3 regions of the Pedococcus sp. genome follow, and region 3 is predicted to be linked to each of the others. Evidence: riboswitches for the same ligand, from Rfam matches in the RefSeq annotation. Region 3 holds a riboswitch; each other region holds the start of a gene.
The links. A riboswitch is a leader RNA that binds a small molecule or an ion and turns the genes downstream of it on or off. The one in region 3 is predicted to bind S-adenosylmethionine.
Positions count from the first base shown of each region.

Region 1 (2,256 bases), on a different contig from region 3:
CCACGGACGCCGTGGTCGTCGTGACACTGAAGGGCCGGGCGATCGGCCTGGTGCAGCGCCTCGACCTCCCCACGGCGGAGCAGTGTGGTGAGGCCGTCGCGGCACTGCTGCCTGCGCTGACCCGGGAGCTGCCTGACGCTGTCCTGCTCGTGGGCTACGAGAGCCGCGTCGGTGAGTCCCTGCCCGTGCTCGAGGCCCTCGCGCACTCCTGCCACGAGCTGGCACTCGACGTGCTCGACCGTCTGGTGGTCCGCGACGGCCGCTGGTTCGCCCCCGACTGCGCCGGCGGTGACTGCTGCCCTGCGGACGGCACACCTCTGCCACCTCCCGAGGACACGCCGGCGGTCGCCGACTTCGTCGCCCTCGAGATGGCCCCGCTGAAGGACCGGGCGAGCCTGGCGGACCAGCTCGCCCCGGACCCGGATCGGCAAGCCGAGGTCGACGGGGCGCTCGGGGCAGCCACCGCGCACCACGACAGCCCTGCCCCCGCACCCGGGGGCCGCGGAGCCGGCGCCCCGCACGGCGTCGGCGACCACGCGCTCGCCGTGCAGCGTCTGCGGTGGCTGGCCACCTGGGCCGTGGTGTCCGACGTCTCCGCGGCCCGGCCGCCGATCGACGGCCTGTCGCCCGAGGAGGTCGCCGCCCTCGCCCTGTCGCTGCGCGACGTCGCGCTGCGCGACGCGGTGATCGCCTGGCTCTGCCCCGGCACCCTTCCCCTGGACTGCCTCGACGGCGACCTCGTCGACCAGCTGCGGTGCAGCCTCCCGGAGCCGGCGTGGTCGGCGCGGCCCGCCACCGACATCTCGGTCGTCGCCGGTCGACGTCTCCAGTCGCGGCTCGTCGAGCTGTGCCGGGCGCTGCCCGATGGCCAGGCCGCGCCCATGCTCACCGTCCTGGCCAACCTCGCGTGGTGGCAGGGGGACGGCGCCCTGGCGCGGACGGCCCTCGAGCGGGCGCTCGTCGTGGAGCCCGGCTACCGGCTCGCCCGGCTGCTCGACAGGCTGGTCGACCTCGCGATCCGGCCCCGCGCCACGGCATGAGCGCGCGGGTGACGCGGCCTTCGACGTCGAGGCGTCCACGTCGTCCAGAGGTCGGACACAGCGGTGCGGGGCGCGGGCCCGCCGTATGCTGACGTCAAGGTCATGAGCTCCAGCGCGTAGCCCCGGCTGGCTGGACGGCAACCCTCCTCGCGGTGGGGTGCCCCGGGTGATGACCGGGTCGCCCTCGGACCGGGGGACGACAAGCGCGATGACTCCAGGAGATCCCTGATGACGACCACGTCCGGACCCCGGCTCTCGAGCGGAGCCTGGCGGGAGGGCGATCCCCCCGGCGACCGTCTCTTCGAGTCGATCGGCCCGGCGTCCCTCGAGGCAGGGGGCTGGCTGCCGGACGTCACCGTGGCCTACGAGACCTGGGGCACCCTCAGCCCCGGCCGCGACAACGCGATCCTGGTCGAGCACGCCCTCACGGGTGACAGCCACGTCCACGGCCCGGCGGGCAACGGGCACGCGACAGCCGGCTGGTGGGACGGCCTGATCGGCCCGGGGTGCCCCTTCGACACGGACACCCACTTCGTGGTCGCCGCCAACGTGCTCGGTGGCTGCCAGGGCACGACGGGGCCCGCGTCGAGCGCGCCCGACGGCCGCCCGTGGGGGAGCCGGTTCCCGTTCGTCACCATCCGCGACCAGGTGGCCGTCGAGGCCCGGCTCGCGGACCGCCTCGGGATCCGGCGCTGGAGAGCGGTCCTCGGGGGGTCGATGGGAGGAATGCGCGCGCTGGAGTGGGCGGTGACGCACCCCGACCGCGTCCACACGGCGGTGGTGCTGGCATCGACGGCATACGCGACTGCGGAGCAGATCGCGTGGTGCCAGCCGCAGCTCCTCGCGATCCGCAGCGACCCCGACTTCTGTGGCGGTGACTACTACGACCGGGGGCCGGGGCCGCAGGCCGGCCTGGGGATCGCCCGTCGCATCGCCCATGTCACCTACCGCAGCGAGCTCGAGCTGCACGACCGGTTCGGCCGGCTGTCCCAGGGATCCGAGAACCCCCTGGGCGGCGGTGGCCGGTTCGCCGTCGAGAGCTACCTCGACCACCACGCGGGCAAGATCAACGGCCGGTTCGACGCCAACTCCTACCTCGTCCTCACCGAGGCCATGAACTCCCATGACATCGGTCGCGACCGTGGTGGCGTCGCGGCGGCGCTGCGACGGGTGACCAGCCGGCTGGTGGTCGCGAGCGTCGACTCCGACCGTCTCT
Region 1 is NZ_DATBMI010000112.1:2,627-4,882, reverse strand. It holds gene VIB11_RS09310 (DUF4192 domain-containing protein) at 1-1,040, shown strand, start outside; SAM riboswitch class IV at 1,139-1,252, shown strand; gene metX (homoserine O-acetyltransferase MetX) at 1,269-2,256, shown strand, end outside.
Region 1: another riboswitch for S-adenosylmethionine. It lies ahead of metX (homoserine O-acetyltransferase MetX); the one in region 3 lies ahead of VIB11_RS02585 (aminotransferase class V-fold PLP-dependent enzyme).

Region 2 (2,256 bases), on a different contig from region 3:
AACTCTTCACCAGCTTTGAGTCCGCGACCTTCCACCCGGTCGAGGTCCACACGACCTGGGTCCTGAAGGTGAGCTTTGCGCCTTGGCTCGTTGACACGACTGAACCGGTCGCGTCGACGACCTTGCTGGGTCGGTCGTCCGCCAGAACGTCGATGACGAATCCGTTGCGAACCGTGGTCGGGGTTACGACTGCGTCATCGACGTTGAGCGAGCGGGAATCGACATGATGACCTCGGCGCTTCATTTCGTCTGCCTTCTTGGCGAATGCCTGACAAGCCACGCAGCTGGCTGCGGAAAGTGATCGCAGAGAAGACGAATCGGCGCGATATTGCGAATCACTCAGGACTTCGTAGTAGAAGCTGGCGAAGGCTTTGGCGCCGTCGGGCGTGCGCTGCTTGGCGGCGGCGGGGATGGTCACCGTGGCCGTGCCGCTGGGGGTACTCGTCGTCGCTGACCCGGTCGACGTGGTCGCCGTGCTGCTGGAGCTCGCCGCCGCAGACCCCGATGGCGTGGGCCCGGCCTCGGCACCGTTGCACCCAGCCAACGCCAGCGCACAGGCGGCCGCCGAAGCAGCGATCCCCATCCTGCGGTAACCAGTCACAGCTCTCCCCATCTCGACCCCTCGGCCTGCAGTCGCCTGTGTTGCGCCCGTGTGGCCCGTCCGAGTCTACGGAAAACGGACATACGAGCCATCCGCGCTGTCCACAGGCAACTGCCCCCCGCCAGGGTCAACGAGCAGCATCGCCGGAGGTCACGGGGCGTCGCCGTGGGCGGCCCGTCGGCAGCCGGGTCCGCGTGCCCGGGCCCGGGGAGCCCGCCCTGCAGGAGTCACCCTCCTCAGGCAACACAGTGGGGGCCGAGCGTCGTGCGCCCGGCCCCCACTGCATCCCCTGAGGGTGTCCCCACGCAGCAGTGTGCTCCTTGATCCGCCGCCGTGCCATCGGAACCGGTTAACAGCCCGATATCGATCCGCGGGACTTGGTCACCACAACCGCCCCAACTGTCACACCGTCACCACGAAAGGGTTCATGTTCCGCTATGAGAGACGGCTCTGCCGAGAGGGCCTCGGCGCCGCCTATCATCGGGCGCAGGTCATGAGTGCCAGTGCCAAGCCCCGGCTTGCTGGCCGGCAACCCTCCTTCCGCGGTGGGGTGCCCCGGGTGAGGACCAGGCGCGAGGCGTGAGCCGAGCGCAAGCGCGGGAGACCTCATCACGTGTCCCGCACCGTCGTCGACGGTGCCCATTGCCACCGTCGGCGGCGGACCACAGCACGTCAGCCCACGACCAGCCGCGGCCCCGGTGAGCCGGCCCACGGAGCCGAGCGCAGCGGCATACGACATGGAAGGCCACGCGATGAGTGACCCCACCCCGAACTGGTCCTTCGAGACCCGTCAGATCCACGTCGGCCAGGAGCCGGACGCCGCCACCGGCGCCCGGGCCCTGCCGATCTACCAGACGACGTCCTACGTCTTCAAGGACACAACCCACGCCGCGAACCTCTTTGCCCTGAAAGAGTTCGGCAACATCTACACCCGCATCATGAACCCGACGCAGGACGCGGTCGAGCAGCGCATCGCCTCCCTCGAGGGGGGCGTCGGCGCGCTGCTGGTCGCCTCAGGTCAGGCGGCGGAGACCATCGCGATCCTCAACATCGCCGAGGCGGGTGACCACGTCGTCGCGAGCCCGAGCCTCTACGGCGGCACCTTCAACCTGCTCAAGCACACGCTGCCGAAGTTCGGCCTGCAGGTGACCTTCGTGGACGACCCGAACGACATCGAGTCGTGGAAGTCCGCGGTGCAGCCGAACACCAAGCTCTTCTTCGCCGAGACGATCTCCAACCCCAAGTCCGAGGTCCTCGACATCGAGGCCGTCGCGCAGGTGGCGCACGACAACGGCGTCCCGCTCGTCGTCGACAACACCATCGCCACGCCGTACCTCATCCGCCCGCTCGAGTGGGGCGCCGACGTCGTCGTGCACTCGGCGACGAAATACCTTGGCGGGCACGGCACCTCGATCGCCGGCGTCATCGTCGACGGCGGCACCTTCGACTACGGCCAGGACCCGGCGAAGTTCCCCAACTACAACACCCCGGAGGACAGCTACCACGGCCTGGTCTTCGCCCGGGACCTCGGCGTCGACAGCCCACTCGGCGCGAACCTCGCCTTCATCCTCAAGGCGCGCGTGCAGCTGCTGCGCGACCTCGGCGCGGCGATCTCGCCGTTCAACGCGTTCCTCATCGCCCAGGGCGTCGAGACC
Region 2 is NZ_DATBMI010000112.1:25,191-27,446, reverse strand. It holds gene VIB11_RS09410 (DUF6318 family protein) at 1-418, opposite strand, end outside; gene VIB11_RS09405 (hypothetical protein) at 420-593, shown strand; SAM riboswitch class IV at 1,091-1,204, shown strand; gene VIB11_RS09400 (bifunctional o-acetylhomoserine/o-acetylserine sulfhydrylase) at 1,354-2,256, shown strand, end outside.
Region 2: another riboswitch for S-adenosylmethionine. It lies ahead of VIB11_RS09400 (bifunctional o-acetylhomoserine/o-acetylserine sulfhydrylase); the one in region 3 lies ahead of VIB11_RS02585 (aminotransferase class V-fold PLP-dependent enzyme).

Region 3 (2,256 bases):
GCGGTGCGCCGCCAGCGCAGCGCACGCCGCAGCCAGGGCCACGGCGCCGATGACGTTGGGTGACCCGGCCTCGTGGCGGGCCGGCCCCGTCTGCCAGTGCGTCGCGCGCTCCGTCACGGCGCGGGTGGCCCCGCCTCCCGCCAGGTAGGGGGCGGCGGCGTCCAGCCAGTCACTGCGGCCGACCAGCGCCCCGGCACCGAAGGGCGCGTAGAGCTTGTGGCCGGAGAGCGCCACGTAGTCGACGCCGAGCGCGTCGAGGTCGACCCGCCGGTGCGGGGCCAGCTGGGCAGCGTCCAGGACCACCCTGGCTCCGCCGTCGCGGGCCACGGCGGCCAGCTCGGCCACCGGCCAGAGCTCGCCGGTGACGTTCGACGCGCCCGACAGGACCACCAGGCGGTTGCGGCCGCGGGAGGACGCGAGCGCCGACCGGAGCAGCAGCACGGCGTCCCGGGCGCTCCCGGGGACGGGCAGGCGCACCGTGCGCCGGGCGTTCCACGGCAGCAGCGCGGCGTGGTGCTCGCTCTCGAACACGTAGACCGTCGTGTCTCGCGGCAGCGACCTCGCCAGCAGGTTGAGCGAGTCGGTCGTGTTGCGGGTGAAGACGACCTCGTCCTCGGCGCGGGCGCCCACGAAGCGGCCGACCTCCTCGCGGGCCTGCTCGTACCAGCGGCTCGTCACCTGCGAGGCGTAGCCCTTGCCCCGGTGCACCGAGGAGTACGTCTGGAGTGCGGCGTCGACCGCCTGTCGGACGACGACGAGGGCGGGAGTGGAGGCTGCGTGGTCGAGGTTGGCGTAGTCGACGAACGCGCCGCCCACGGTGGGCACGGTCAGCCCCGCCGACACCACCGGCGGCAGGACGGCGTCGGAGCCGTGGGGCGGGGCCGACGGGCAGGCACCCGGCTCCGTGGGCGCGGGGCGGAGCGCCCGCACCCGGTCGCGGGCCGGTGGAGCCGGGGGCGAGGCGCCTCCGGCGCGCCGGTGCGACGACGGGGCGGGGTGGCCGTGGAGGGTGGCGATCGACATGGGAGCTGCTCCTGGGTCCGGGGGACCCGAAGTGCTCCACGGGCCCGCGCTTGCCGGCGGCGGACGCCGTCGGCCCGGTCGTCACCCGGAGCACCCCGCCGCGGAGGGAGGGTTGCTGGCCAGCAAGCCGGGGCTTCGCGCTGGCACTCATGACCTGTCAGGGACGGTATCGGTGGGCCGGGTCGTGGGCCAGCATGCGGGCCGGCCTTCCCGCCATGTGAGACCTCCGCGGGCCGCGAACGGGGTGTGACACGTCGTCCGGAGCGGGAGGCTCGTCGTCCTGGCCCGCCTGCGCCGACGCCCCGGGGGCGCCGGCGCAGGCCCCGCCAGGACGCCCTCTCAGGGTCGCAGCATCCGCCGTCTCCGCGCGGCCTGACCAGCGGATTTGGCCGCAAGGACGGGGCTGCCATCGTCCGTTCGGTCGATGGCCCCCTCGCGGCATCTTTGAGCGGCTGTCACGCGTGTGACACGTGTGTCTGACGTGGCGATCGCGTACCGTGCGGATCATGGCGACACGTCCGTCCACCTCTGCGCGCTCCACGGCGAGTCGCGGCACCTCCACGCGCCCCGCGAACCGCAAGGCCGCACCCCGCAAGGCGGCGCCGCGCGGCCAGGCCAAGGGCGGCGGGCTCCCCCTGCCGCTGCGCGCGGTCCGAGGCACCTGGATGGGTATGGCGCACGTCGCCGGGGGAGCGGTGCGCAAGGTGGGGCACAGCGCTCGCGAGCTCGAGCCGGAGCACCGCCGCGACGGGCTCGGCTTCTTCCTCATCGGCATGGCGATCGTGGTCGCCGCGCGGGAGTGGTGGGCCTTCGACGGCGTGGTCGGCGACCTGATCCACGCGGTCGTCGCCGGGACGTTCGGGCGGGTGGCCTACGCCGTGCCGCTGGCCCTGCTGGTGCTCGGCGTCCGCCTCCTTCGGGCCCCCGAGGAGTCCTCGGCCACCTCCCGGGTGGGCATCGGGCTCGTGGCGCTGGCCTTCTCCGCGTCCGGGCTCTGCCACGTCGCGCAGGGGGTTCCCCAGCCGCCCGACGGCGCCGACCCGATGCGGGACGCCGGTGGCATCATCGGCTTCCTCGCCTCCAGCCCCCTCGAGGCGGCCGTGTCCGTCTACGGCACGGTCCCCATCCTGCTCATGCTCGGCTTCTTCGGGACCCTCGTCATCACCGCCACCCCGGTGCACCTGATCCCGGAGCGGCTGGGGCAGCTGCGCGACCACCTCCTGCACCGCACCC
Region 3 is NZ_DATBMI010000037.1:20,275-22,530, reverse strand. It holds gene VIB11_RS02585 (aminotransferase class V-fold PLP-dependent enzyme) at 1-1,023, opposite strand, end outside; SAM riboswitch class IV at 1,065-1,178, opposite strand; gene VIB11_RS02580 (DNA translocase FtsK) at 1,530-2,256, shown strand, end outside.